DNA from 2 places in the Collibacillus ludicampi genome. Region 2 is predicted to be linked to the other one. Evidence: a T-box and tRNA genes for the amino acid it is inferred to sense, from the RefSeq annotation. Region 2 holds a T-box; the other holds one or more tRNA genes.
The links. The T-box of region 2 lies ahead of alaS (alanine--tRNA ligase). A T-box ahead of a tRNA ligase gene usually reads a tRNA of that ligase, here a tRNA-Ala.
Positions count from the first base shown of each region.

Region 1: it encodes a tRNA-Ala, which carries the amino acid that the T-box ahead of alaS (alanine--tRNA ligase) is inferred to sense. The anticodon was not compared.

Region 1 is NZ_BOQE01000001.1:3,807,131-3,814,308, reverse strand. Features, by position in the region: gene DNHGIG_RS19315 (hypothetical protein) at 1-160, shown strand, start outside; gene DNHGIG_RS19310 (hypothetical protein) at 167-439, shown strand; gene DNHGIG_RS19305 (ATP-dependent helicase) at 598-2,835, shown strand; tRNA gene DNHGIG_RS19300 (tRNA-Asn) at 3,125-3,199, shown strand; tRNA gene DNHGIG_RS19295 (tRNA-Asp) at 3,204-3,280, shown strand; tRNA gene DNHGIG_RS19290 (tRNA-Thr) at 3,288-3,363, shown strand; tRNA gene DNHGIG_RS19285 (tRNA-Trp) at 3,372-3,447, shown strand; tRNA gene DNHGIG_RS19280 (tRNA-His) at 3,461-3,536, shown strand; tRNA gene DNHGIG_RS19275 (tRNA-Gln) at 3,538-3,612, shown strand; tRNA gene DNHGIG_RS19270 (tRNA-Leu) at 3,629-3,711, shown strand; tRNA gene DNHGIG_RS19265 (tRNA-Ala) at 3,715-3,790, shown strand; tRNA gene DNHGIG_RS19260 (tRNA-Val) at 3,841-3,916, shown strand; tRNA gene DNHGIG_RS19255 (tRNA-Gly) at 3,920-3,994, shown strand; gene DNHGIG_RS19250 (substrate-binding domain-containing protein) at 4,098-5,087, shown strand; gene DNHGIG_RS19245 (adaptor protein MecA) at 5,170-5,772, shown strand; gene DNHGIG_RS19240 (DUF441 domain-containing protein) at 5,811-6,263, opposite strand; gene comA (phosphosulfolactate synthase) at 6,319-7,149, opposite strand.
Region 2 is NZ_BOQE01000001.1:1,834,040-1,841,217, reverse strand. Features, by position in the region: gene codY (GTP-sensing pleiotropic transcriptional regulator CodY) at 1-155, opposite strand, end outside; gene DNHGIG_RS09320 (aspartyl-phosphate phosphatase Spo0E family protein) at 656-871, opposite strand; gene DNHGIG_RS09315 (sirohydrochlorin chelatase) at 965-1,351, opposite strand; gene DNHGIG_RS09310 (MFS transporter) at 1,357-2,544, opposite strand; gene alaS (alanine--tRNA ligase) at 2,678-5,308, opposite strand; T-box leader at 5,607-5,824, opposite strand; gene DNHGIG_RS09300 (D-alanyl-D-alanine carboxypeptidase family protein) at 5,941-7,122, shown strand.

The sequences.
Region 1 (7,178 bases), 2.0 Mb from region 2:
ACAAATCCCTCAGGAAGTGATGGCTTATTTCCATAATGATGATCTAAAAGGTATCGAACGTCTCATGCAAGAGAGAAAACGCAACGCTGAATTTTCGACAGATCTTCAAGAACTGTTAAAAAAATGGAATGTAAAAGCTGAGGAAATGGTGCATGTGTAATCCCCTATGAAAGATGCAAGCACCGATTCACTGGAGAATCGTTTTGAACGATTAAGGAGACTGCTTGATGTTTGGCGGGATATGTTGCAACAAAAGGAGAAAGAAGTGTTGCAATGTTTCTATCAGGATGATCTGTCGGGAATTGCTAGATTAATGGATGAGAAGAAACGCCTTGCCATACGAATTCAACATATTCAAGCTTTTGTCGATAAGTGGGAGTTTATTGAATCGCGTATATTCAGCCAGGATAGGGATTCGCAATCCGTTCCATATCCATAGATCCTGATCTAAGCCAGTCCAAATTAAAGAGTGTGTTCAAGAAGAAGACCTACTTTTGAACATCCTCTTAACAGGACTGGCTTAGATGGTATATGGTTATCTTCGGACTCTTATCGGATGTTTTTTGGATTGATTTCTATTTTGTTAAGGGGTTGCTTATGAACCTGACGGAAATGGAGTTTTTTCTGTTGCTTTCACAACACGGGATTCGAATCAGTCCCGAGCAAAAAGAAGCGATTCGTCATATTCACGGTCCTTTGGTTGTATTTGCTGGCCCAGGCAGCGGAAAAACGACCGTTTTGACCTGCCGTGCAGCCTACATGTTAAAAGTAGGAGGCATTTTACCGAAAGAATTGCTGATCGTTACATTTACCCGCGCTGCTGCTGAAGAAATGCGAGTTCGCTTGTCACAATTGCCAGGAGTGGGAGATTTGCGGGCAAAGGCGTGTGAAATCGGCACATTTCACTCAGTCTTTTTGCGGATACTTCTCAGAAAGCTCGGTTCTGTACCGAAATTGATGGGAGAAGCGGAACAAAAAATGTTGCTTCGTCGTGCATTACAGGAAACGGGAGCGGATGCCACAGAGGAAGAAGTTGCCGATCTCTTGCAAAAGATTGGACTTTGTAAGAACAATCTCATTTTGCCTGAACGGATTCGCGTGGAAAAGCCGGAGAATGTCAAGTTCCGCGATCGTTTTACCATCTACGAAGAATTGAAGAAAGAAAAAGGCTGGTGGGATTATGACGATATTCTCGTCGAATGTCATCGCCTATTAAAATCGAATGTGCAGATACTCGAAGAATACAGAAGACGGTACCGTTATATCCTGGTGGATGAGTTTCAGGATACGAATTATGCCCAATATGAATTGATCAAACAACTAGCTGTACATAACAACATTTTTGTTGTCGGTGATGACGACCAATCGATCTATAGATTTCGAGGTTCCCGGGTCGAATACCTGCTTGACTTCGAAAAAACGTTTCCCGGGGCGGCGAAAGTAATTCTGGGGGCCAATTATCGCTCGCACCAACAGATCATAGAAGCAAGCAAACGCTTGATTGTACATAACCGGAAACGTCAACAGAAGGATTTCAAAGGAATGAACGGCGAGGGAGAAGAGCCGCACGTGATTCGACCGAACGATGAGAAAGACGAGGCTGAGCAGATTCTATCCGAAATTGAACAGGGGATCAAAAGCGGCATTCCCCCTGAACAACATGCTGTTTTATACCGGACGAACAATCAGGTGCGTGCGCTCATCGATGCTTTGGTGGAAAGGGAGATTCCATTTACGATTTATGATTCGGATAGCGATTTCTATCGTCAATGGCAGGTGCGGGATATTTTATCCTACATGAGACTCGCTCAAAATCCAAATGATGTTGACAGTCTCGTACAGATCATCAATCGGCCCAAACGTTATATGTATGAAACGAGGTGGATCGATGAATTGCACCGGATTTCCCGTTCGCAAAGTTTGAGCCTCGTTGATTCCTTGTCGAAGCTTCAAGGATTGGAAATCTACCAGATTAAAAAATTGGAACAATTCATCCGTGACATCGAACGGATAAAACTCTTGAATCCTCAAGAAGCACTCCGCTATATCCGAGATGAAATCGGTTATGAGAAATATTTGCGCGAGTATGCTGATTCTACAGGGAATGACATGCAAAGGGTTATGGAACCGTTGGATGAATTAGCGCAAGCGGTGCAGGGGTATGAATCGATATTCGCATTTTTAGAGCACGTGGATCGGGTACAGGAATGTGTCCGTCAGTCCAGAAGCTCTCGCAGGGGGATTCAACTGATGACCTTGCATCGCGCCAAGGGTTTAGAGTTTCACAGTGTTTACATTATTGGACTTGTGCATCACATGATGCCGCACGAAAAGGCGCTTAACGATCAGCATACAGAAGAAGCGCTAGAGGAGGAACGAAGACTTCTCTACGTGGGTATGACAAGAGCAAAAGAACGGTTGTACCTCTCAGCGCCTGAGCGATATCAAGGCAAGAAGGTCAAGCCGTCCCGTTTTCTCTACGAGACAGGTCTTTTGAAGTCTACATGGCGCGTGGCTCTTCAAAAGAAGAAAGTGAAAACGGAAGTGCAAAATCAACTGGAGCTCTCGCCGCAGGAACGGATGAAGAAGGCTGTGGAACGCTATGGTTCTATTGCCGTCACAAAAAACATGACGCTGATTCATAGGGATTACGGCAACTGTACGCTTGAAGATGTTCAAGAATTGACAGACGGACTTGGCCGCCGTGTCACCATTCTGATTCCTGATCGAGCGAAACCGCAGCAATTGCACTTGGAATTATCTTTGTACCTTGGGATTTTGAAGACAGTCACGCAAAATGAGGTGTCGGTAAAACACGGCTCTGAAAATCTTTGATGGGCTAATATTGTGCTTCCTGGAGTCGTCTCGTTTAGATTACTGTCAAATGTTGCGAGACGACTTCCAGCTGTATAAAAACTAGAGAATCGATTCATTGAAAATGAAAAGACAGGATGAATTCATTTCATAATTAATTTTGTTCTCTGATCATGAACAATTACTATTGAGTAGAAAAACAAAACGTGATAGTATAACAAACGTCACCGCGAGATTTGCCAAAATCAAAGAGCGAGAGAAAATATGTTGACAAGATGATTGAATCGTGATATATTATTTCATGTCGCATTCCTCGATAGCTCAGCGGTAGAGCATCCGGCTGTTAACCGGAGGGTCGTAGGTTCGAATCCTACTCGAGGAGCCATATTGGAGCTGTGGTGTAGAGGCCTAACATGCCTGCCTGTCACGCAGGAGATCGCGGGTTCGAATCCCGTCAGCTCCGCCATTTACATGCCAGCGTAGCTCAGCAGGTAGAGCAACTGACTTGTAATCAGTAGGTCGCAGGTTCGATTCCTGTCGCTGGCTCCATGTTACGCAGGGGCATAGTTCAGTTGGTAGAACGGCGGTCTCCAAAACCGCATGTCGTGGGTTCGAGTCCTGCTGCCCCTGCCATTGATAATTCTTGGTGGATGTGGCGAAGTGGCTAACGCACCGGATTGTGGCTCCGGCATTCGTGGGTTCGATTCCCATCATCCACCCCATTGGGGAGTCGCCAAGCGGTAAGGCAACGGACTTTGACTCCGTCATGCGTAGGTTCGATCCCTACCTCCCCAGCCAAAGAAAGTGTAATTGCGCGGGCGTGGCGGAATTGGCAGACGCACTGGATTTAGGTTCCAGCGGGAAACCGTGGGGGTTCAAGTCCCTTCGCCCGCACCATTTGGGGGTATAGCTCAGTTGGTAGAGCACCTGCCTTGCAAGCAGGGGGTCAGCGGTTCGAATCCGCTTACCTCCACCATGTTGAACATTCAAGTAAAAAATCAATGAAGACAGATACCGAATTTTGCTGGACGCTTAGCTCAGCTGGGAGAGCACCTGCCTTACAAGCAGGGGGTCGGCGGTTCGATCCCGTCAGCGTCCACCAGATGCGGAAGTAGCTCAGTGGTAGAGCATCGCCTTGCCAAGGCGAGGGTCGCGGGTTCGAGTCCCGTTTTCCGCTCCAAATTCTTTTATCAAACACAGGCGATAAAAAGTCTGTGTTTTTATTTTTTATCGTTTATGCTATTATATAGTGAAATGATAACTAAAAATGAGGTGTTCACCCGGTGAACGTTACGATTTATGATGTTGCAAGAGAAGCAGGCGTATCGATGGCAACGGTGTCCCGGGTATTAAACGGTACAGCGGTTGTCAAAGAGGAAACGCGAAAAAAAGTATTGGATGCTATAAAAAAACTTCACTATCGTCCCAACGCGGTGGCAAGGGGGCTAGCGAGCAAACGTACCAAAACGATCGGCGTAATCGTGCCCGATGTTTCTGCACCTGTCGTTGCTGAGATGGTTCGTGGAATAGAAGATATTGCCAGAATGTATCAGTATCATATTATCTTGTGTAACTCAGACGGACAATTGGAACGCGAAAAAGATTTGATCGGTACCATGTGGGAGAAACAAGTCGATGGACTTTTGTTCATGGGCCATGATATTTCTCAGGAGTTGGTAAAAACGTTTGAGGATGCACAACTTCCTGTTGTACTCGTGAATACGGTGGACCCGGAAAACCGTATACCATCGGTGAATGTGGATAACCGCCAGGCAGCATATGAAGCGACACAATTCCTTGTGAAAGAAGGTGCAAGACGAATTTTATTTCTCGGAGGACCGCGTTCTCATTTGGTCTTGGGTGAACCCCGCTATTCCGGGTATTTGCAAGTCATGCAAGAGCAAATGCTCGAACCGCTCCTCTTCGAATGTGAAGATACCGATTATGAAACCGGACTGACCGCTATGAAGCAATGGCTTGCCCAAGGAAAACAATTGGACGCTGTATTGGCAGCTACCGATGAATTGGCGACAGCCGCGATGCATGCTTGCCAGGAGGCGGGGTATCAAATTCCTTCACAAGTGAAAGTCATCAGTTTTGATAATTCGCGGCTGACCTTCATGGTTCGTCCTGAATTAACGACGATTGTTCAACCTCTTTATGATGTGGGAGCTGTATCGATGCGCTTGATGACGAAGTTGTTGCATGATGAACCTGTCGATTCCTATTCGGTGATCTTGCCGCATGATATGGTCATACGTCAATCGACGTAAGGGCATACCGAACGTATACATGCCCTTGCGCATAATCTTTACTACTAACTAGAGGTCTTCTCTCTACGAAGGAGTGATATGGATGCACGTGGAGAGGCTGGGAGAAAATAAAGTTCGAATCTTTATCAGCTATGATGACTTGGAGGAACGAGGAATTGATCGCGAGGAAATTTGGCAAAACGGACGTAAGGTGCAGGAATTATTTTGGGATATGATGGAACGCGCCTATGTCGAGGTTGGCTTTGAAGTGATTGGTCCGATCGCGATCGAAGCGTTTACGATGCCTACAGAGGGTGTTGTGGTCATCGTCACGCAAATTTCATCGTTACCGGGAGCCGTGGAAAAACAAAATGAAGAACTGGGCTCGATTGAAATGAACCTCCATTCTGCTGACTCTCTGGGCGCTTTCACTTTCGTATTCAATGACTTTGAAGAAGTCATTCGCGTAGCTCGTGAACTAAAAGAAGTCGTACAAGAGGGATGTTCCCTTTATCATTATAGAGATCGTTATTTTTTATTTTTTGAAGAGGAATCAGTCGCTGGAGCCGATTATGATTCGGTTTGGGCCGTTTTGCATGAATACGGGGATTTGTCTTCTGTCACGCACGCGGTACTTGAAGAGTATGGGAAACGGATCATCGACCGTACGGCTATCCAAGAACTGATCAAATACTTTCCTGCGTGAAATAACCCGGATGGTTCTCATCCGGGTTTTCATACGTTCTACTGAAACATTTTAATAATATTAAGCATTAACGCTGCAATCGCTGCAGCCATGAGTGGTCCGACAGGGATTCCTTTCAGGAAAACGATCCCTATGATCGATCCGATGACAAGACCAATCATGACCTGAGGTTCAGCCTTCAACATCGAAAGACCTTGGCCGTTAAGGTATGTAGCCAGGATGCCGCCAATCAGTGCGAACAAACCTGACATTGTAAAAAAAGTACTTAATAAATCTTTCGTTTGAACTTTTCCGTTCACTAACGGAACGAGTACGGAAATCATTAAGAATAAGAGCCCCAACTCCAAGCCTCGCCGCTCAAGCATTGGAAAAAAACGTTGCAGGTGAGTAAGTTTTAAGATCAGAAGTACACTGGCAGCAGTTGCTAAAATGTTCGATCGGCCGATGATGCCAACGATAATGAGGATGACTAATACGATCTCTCCAAACATACCTCCAATCGCCCCTTCTGTCCATCTGTTTCACTATATGGACAATCAGGGCGAGTCATGCTTTCTTGTTCAGTGAAAATTCCGGATGGACTGTGTAACGCAATGTATCGCTGCGTAACCCGCAACGTAACGATTCCAATGAGAGGACATCGCGGGGATTGATATTGCCGACATTGACGTTGATTCCGAACATGTGAATGAATTCTACTTGCTGGTTCTTAAGAGGCGCCTCCCAAATGATTGGATCCGAGCTCCCTAGTTTCTCGCAAAGTTCTTCAATTTCCGTTTTGCGTAATGTTCCGTCTTTTTCAAACATACCGACAGCTTTCCCCGATTCTCTGCCTTCGATGATGACTTTAAAAGCCCCGTATTCCAGATCGTAACAAATACATTCGTACAGATGATCAACTGGAAGATAGCATCCACTCTCTTTTTTTCCCACTTCACTTAATACGAGTAAGCCGAGCGACTGAGCAAATTTGATCACTTCGCGGCGGAGGAAGCGTTCATATGCGATCGTACCGTCAGATACTTCAATCGCGCTAAATCCTAAGTCTGCACAGCGTTGCATGAATTCTCGCCATTTATTTTGCAGGATGGCTATTTCCAAAAATGTACCGCCCGGATAGACGTGAATATGATTTTCTTTAAGAAGCATAATTTTACGCCGCAAAACCGATTCGGGGTATAGTTTCGAGGAAGCGAAACCGATTTTGACAAAATCGATGTAAGTGGAAGCAAGATCAATCAGATCTTCTGTCTCATGTAAGCCTAAGCCGGTGTCGAACAACATGGTTATTCCTTTGATACGAGGCTTAGAGAAGCGCCCTTCGATCGGATTCGCGAGAAGGTCGTCCCAAGCTCGCTTCATTGCAAGTTGATCCATGATCTGGCCCCTTTCCCAACAATTCCTCT
Region 2 (7,178 bases):
CCGTAACCGAGGATTTTGCCATGTTTGCCTACAATATAGACGTTTGCATGCACCATCTCGGAAAGCAGTTTCGCCAATTCTTTGAAATCTACGCCTTGTACGGCCGATTTTTGTAACATCCGATTAAACCGTTGAATTTTTTCCAACAATTCCATCTCTATCACCTTTTCCATCAAAATTCTTTTTCATCTAGCATGACCGGTCATTGCGGATAAACCACTAATAACAGTATTTCATCTTTTGTCGATTTTCAAGCATCTTTCTTCAAAAATTTCTAAGTTTCTAGAAATGTTTAAGAAGTTGACAAAATTTATCATACTTTACACTTGCCTTGGGCGGATACAAAAGATTTTTCGAAACAGTTCCCGTTTATTTCAAGCGTTTGAAACCCTCGAATTTGCTCGTTTCATTAAGTGATCTCCCATTTCACACGATTTTTGATTATATCATCGAATGCATCATGTTGCAACATAAGAATTCGATATCCGGATCCTATTTCAATTATTGCACGTTTATTGAATGGTCATACAATTTATTAAAAATATTTCTTAACCGCCTCAGCCGTTACGAAGCAACAGATCAGTGAAAAGTATCTTGGGGCATGTCAACAGGGCAAAAATAAAGCCCTGCCCTTTGGGCAGAGCCGGTTTGCAGTTTAGTTACCATCATTCCCTGATACCAAGGAACGCTTTTGTTTCCTTCTCCAGGTTTCCATTCGCTCCCGCTGAACTTTGACGAGCAACCAATCGAGTGTGTGACTGATCGAAACGATGTCATCGGCCACCAAGTTCATGCGGTTGGCACGAGCAACTTTGTACATTTGTTCACGTACCTGTTCAATCGTTTGCAGGAGCTTCATCTCAGTTGCCATCCCTATACCCCCGAATCATTTATTACTCTCAGTATACGACATCCTTCCATATATATCCATAGGATATTTTGATAGTTTTTGTCGAATTTGTACTCATTTTTCAAATTCCTTTGTATACTTAACGGCTTCGATCCGTTCTTTGATTACATCAAGCAAACGCTCGTCAAAACCGATCGGGACGGCACAACGAACAGGCACGCGAAGATGATTTTTCGCCGCTATTTCGGCCCGATGTAATGCTTTTTTTGCTAAAAATCCATTCGATAGAAAATATGGAACAAGAATCAATTCGCTGATTTCTTGTACCATGAACCTCTTGACTCCCTCTTCAATCCGCGGTTCGTTAAAATCAAGAAAGGCGACCTCCGTGATACTATCGGGGAGCCTTCTTTGTACCTCTTGTGCGATGGCAAACAACGCATCGGTCTCACCTAAAATCGGTGAACCATGTGCAATCAGCAAGATGCCTTTCCTTGACAAGAAATTCACCCCTGACGACTGGTTCTCGTGTTCAAGACTGTAATCGCGATGACAAGAAGTATGCCGACAACGGTAGAGAATGAAAAATAAAGATACGTTGAAAAGATTCCGGAGCGGTCGTACAGTACACCGCCAATAAAGCTGGTAAACATGGTGCCGAGTCCATTTCCGAATGACGAATAGAGTGCTTGCGCAGTCACCTGCACTTCGCGCGGTGCATGTTCACGTATAAATGTGGCTGCCGCCGGTAAATAGAGACCCACCGACATGCCTTGAATAAAGAAAAGCATGATCACCCAGGCGGCCGATGGGGTGCTTGCATACCATCCCCACCTCAATGCAGAAACTACTCCAGCTACAATCAGAATGGTCAAAATCCCATACTTGCGAATCAGCGATCCCGCCACTTTCATCGCGGGGGCTTCCGAACCGGCAAACAACAGGAAGGCGACACCCACTCCCGCGACCGTTCCGCCGATCTTTGTATAAAGCAGGGAAAAATAGTAGTTATGCGCGTTCATCGGCCCGAAAATAAGAAAAGCAGATCCCAAGAAGATCACATACTTGGGCAAGCGTAACAATCGGCCTAAACCGCTCCAAACGCTTCCGGTCTTTTCTCGATGCACTTTCGGAAACTGTCTCACCCACCAAAGTCCAAGCAGAAAGGCACCCGCATACACATAGAAAATGACCACGAGACCGAAGCGTTCTGCGAGTGTACCCGTAAACCAGACAGCTACAGCAAAACCGATCGCTCCGAACAGACGGATATTTCCGTAATCCCCGCCTTGTTTTTGTACGAAGGAAAGGGTAATGGAATCGGTAATCGGATTGATCGCGCTCTGGAAAAGCTGTAATCCTGCAAACAAGAGAAGAAACGCGATAAATCCATGCATCAGAGGGAAAAGCAAAGCGATCGAAGCCGCACAAGTAAGCGCACAAGCCAATACCTTTTGTTCAGCTTGAAATCGGTCACAAATCATTCCCCACACCGGCTGGAAAAGAATCGAAATCACCGGCCCGACCGCCATGATCGTCCCAATTTGTGTACCGCTTAAGCCGAACTTTTGATAGTAGAGTGGCAACAATGTATACAGAGCACCAATCCCGAAGAAAAAAAGAAAATAAACCATAGATAAACTTCGGTAAACAATTTTGGTCTCCGACATTTTTTTCAAACGATATGTTTCCAAACCCATCTCCTCACGTTTCAAGAATACAATCGTCATCATACCACAAATTTGTTGTCAAAAACATGTGACTACAAAGAGAATCATGACGATAAGAAAAGGCACCCGGAACTCCAGGGCGCCTTTCCTTACTCTTTTATTTTACATGTGCAAGTTGGCTTTTTAAAATGTCCGCGACTTGTGCGATGGCGTCTTTCAATTTGGACGGATCTTTTCCTCCCGCCTGTGCAAGTTCCGGACGGCCACCACCGCCGCCTCCCGCAATAGTAGCGACCTCTTTCACAATCTTGCCCGCCTGCAATCCCTTGGCTACAAGATCTTTCGTGACAGCCGCAACAAAATTGACTTTTCCCTCTCCAGCCGTACCGACTACGACCACGCCAGACTCCAAGCGATTGCGCAGATCTTCCGCTACGGCCCGCAAACCGTCCATGTCCAGCCCTTCAAGCGCTGCCGCCACGTAGCGGATCCCTTCAACTTCCTGGACTTTGTCGATCAATGCTTTCACTTCATACGATGCGAGCTTGCCTTTGAGCGATTCGATCTCTTTATTAAGCTCTTTCACTGTCGCTTGCAGGTGTTCAATACGAGTCGGAAGATCGTTCACGTTGGCTTTCAATTTTTCTGCCGCTTCTTCCAACAGATCTGTCTGCTGTTGGACAAACGCGTAGGCACCGCGTCCGGTAACGGCTTCGATGCGGCGCACACCGGAAGCGATCGAAGACTCGGAGAGGATCTTGAACATGCCGATCTCTCCCGTGGAGCGTACGTGGCAACCGCCGCACAGTTCGATCGAATAGTCGCCCGCTTGTACCACGCGTACGACATCACCGTATTTTTCACCGAACAGCGCCATTGCCCCCATCGCTTTGGCTTCTTCGATTGGCATTTCGCGGATGATGACCGGTTGATTCGCCCAGATCTGCTCATTGACGCGTCGTTCAACTTCACGGATCTCTTCAGGCGTCATCGCCCCGAGATGAGAGAAGTCGAAGCGCAAACGTTCCGCTTCCACGAGCGAACCTGCTTGTGCCACATGCTCTCCCAAAACTTCACGCAACGCTTTGTGCAACAAGTGGGTAGCCGTATGATTCTTCGTAATATCAGTACGTTTTTCCGCATCGATCACCGCTTCGGCCGTATCGAGCACTTCTACGACACCGGCGATGACTTTCGCTTTGTGCATATGATATCCGTTCGGTGCCTTCTGCACATCCAGCACCTGAATCTGTGCCTTCTCTCCTACGGAGATGATCCCTTTATCCGCCACTTGCCCCCCAGATTCCGCATAGAACGGAGTACGGTCGAGGATCAGTTCGATGACATCCCCTTCCTCCGCCGACTCCACCGGTTGACCATCTTTTAAGATGGCCAGCACTTTGGAGGCCGTCGCAAGCTCCGTATATCCTACAAATGTCGCTTGCAGTTCTCCCAGTTCTTCGAAGACGTTGCTTTGCACATGCATCGAAGTCACATCCTTGCGTGCAGCGCGCGCACGTTCACGTTGTTCGTTCAACGCTTCTTCGAATCCCTTTCGGTCGACGGTAAACCCTTGTTCGAAAGCGATATCTTCCGTCAGATCGATCGGGAACCCGTATGTGTCATACAAGCGGAACGCGTCTGAACCCGGGATCACCGTTTTTCCTTCTTTCTTAAGGGTCGCGATCACTTCGTTGAGGATGTTTTCTCCTTCATGCAAAGTTTCCGAGAAACGTTCCTCTTCCGCTTTGATCACCCGCTCAATGAAGGCGCGCTTTTCAACGACTTCAGGATAATGCACACCCATGATGTCGCCAACTACGGAAACCAATGTATAGAGGAACGGCTTCTCGATCCCCAGTACCTTTCCGTAACGGACCGCGCGGCGCAGAAGGCGACGAATCACATACCCGCGCCCCTCATTCGATGGAAGCGCACCATCGCCTACGGAGAACGTCACCGTACGGATATGGTCGGCGATCACTTTCATCGCTACATCCCAATCCTGTTCCTGATGATACGGCTTGCCGGACAGGCGGGACACTTCCTCAATGATCGGCAGGAACAAATCGGTATCGAAGTTCGTTTCACCGTTCTGCAAGAGGGAAGCCATACGTTCCAGACCCATGCCGGTATCGATATTCTTCTTCGGCAATGGAGTATAGGTACCATCCGGATTGTGATTGAACTGTGAAAACACGAGGTTCCAAACTTCCAGGAAACGATCGCAATCGCAACCGGCCTTACAATCCGGATTCTTACAACCTTCCAGCTGGCGGTCATAGAAAATCTCTGAGCAAGGTCCGCAGGGTCCTTCTCCGATATCCCAGAAATTGTCTTCCAAACGAATGATGCGCTCATCCGGAACGCCGATCTCTTTCGCCCAGATGTCGTACGCTTCATCATCTTCCGGGTGAATGGTCACAGACAGACGCTCAGGCTCAAACCCGATTTCTTTCGTGAGGAATTCCCACGCCCAATGGATTGCTTCTCTCTTGAAATAATCACCGATCGAAAAGTTGCCCAACATTTCAAAAAATGTATGGTGGCGTGCTGTTTTTCCCACGTTTTCAATATCATTGGTTCGGATACACTTTTGCGAATTGGTCATACGCGGATTGCGCGGAATCTCGGAACCGTCAAAATACTTCTTTAACGGTGCCATTCCAGCATTAATCCATAATAAAGAAGGGTCGTTGTACGGGATCAGAGAAGCGGAAGGAACGATCTCATGTCCCTTGGATGCGAAAAACGCAAGAAATCTTTCGCGGATCTCTGCTGATTTCATGAGGAAACTCCTTTCTTCTGCTTTGAAAATGAGCGTTATTTTGAAAATGAGTGCTTGGGTGGATGTATCGCTTTGCGCTTGGGTTCGATGAAGGTCGTCCCGCCCGATCTCTTAACAAAGGTTGCGGAACGACCTTCAACTCACCTCTGCGCTGCAAAGCGATACAATCCACCCAAAAGACACTCCGTTGCTTCTGGCAGCCTCAAACTTCTTTTCCACACATGAAATTTTTCATCCTCTGGTGACGCCGCTTGCGGCATGGAGGGTTACTTTGAAAACTAAAAAAACCTCTCGCCCCCACAGGGACGAAAGGCATTCCTTTCGCGGTACCACCCTGATTACACGGCAAAAAACGCCATGTCACCTCAGACGTGCGATAACGGACACGAACCGTCAATCTTTCAATTGCGCCTTAGGAGTAGCTTCGGAAGCCCTTCACAGGAAAACCCTTTCAGCCAACGGGGTTCTCTCTCTGACTGTGGACTGCTTCGTACTCCGCTCCCGCATCGCTTTTGCATTATAAATCTCACTGTATCATTATATCCAATTGTTTTTCATATAGTCAATCCGCCATCGAGTCATACTCTAGCATACACATTCATAGCTTGATAGGGAGGAAAGGAGGCACCTCTATGAAAATCATTCCCCTAGGTCTTGCAGCATTTCTGCTCTTCAGCCCGCTGACCGCCCATGCAGAACAAGTGCCTACATTGTCCGGACAAAGCGCCGTCGTCATGGATGGAACGACAGGTGACATCCTATTTACCAAGGAAGAGGACGTGAAACGTTATCCTGCGAGCCTGACCAAACTGATGACTGCCATCCTGCTGCTGGAACACAAAAAGCCGGATGACCTATTGACGGCCAGTCGACTTGCGGCAAGTCAGGAACCGACCAACATCTCATTACGTGCCGGTGAAAAAATGACAGCCAAAGATGCACTCTATGCCCTCCTGCTTCACAGTGCTAACGATGTGGCCGTCATGGTCGCTGAAAATGTGGCCGGCTCCGTATCAAAGTTTGCCGATATGATGAACGCCAAAGCGAAAGCCTTGGGGATGAAGAACACACATTTCGTAACCCCAAACGGGTTACACAATCCGAATCATTATTCCACAGCCAAAGATCTTGCGATTTTGACTCGCGCAGCCCTGCAATACCCGCAAATCAAGGAAGCCTTGCATACAAAAACGTATACAATGAAACGTTCCTACGATCCAAAAGAATTGAAAAACCAGAATCGATTACTATTTGAAGACCCGGAAACATATTGGGGAGGAAAGTCGGGTTTCACCGATCAGGCAGGTACTTGTTTAACGGAAGTGGCCAATGAAAACGGAATCCTCCTGATTGCCGTTACATTAAAAACGACGCTGGAAGGAGCATATGACGATATCGAAAAACTGGTGGCATACGGTTACACGCAATATGACACGTTCACACTTCGAAAAGGCCAATCGCTCATTGAGTATCCCGCACCTTCGGGCTTCACACCGCAAATGATGTACACGGCAGACGGTTTTCAAACCATCTATCCGAGAACGGCTCCCATCGAAAAGCAGGTAGAGCTCAAGCCCTGGAACGGGCCCGTTCCAGCCGGAACGGAGATGGGGACTCTCACCATCATTCAAGACGGAAAAGTTCTTAAAAAAATTCCTCTCGTCGTACAACAACCGATCACATCAAACAAAACGTCGCCCGTTTCGGGAACAATCGTCATCTTGCTACTGACAACCTTGATGATGGTTCGTATGCGATCCGCGTTTAGGAAGAAACCTCTCCCTCAAGAGATGCGCGAATCTCTTCCCGGATAAAACAAAAAGCTCACACGTCAACGAAACGTGTGGGCTTTTTTCTGCATGCAAATGAA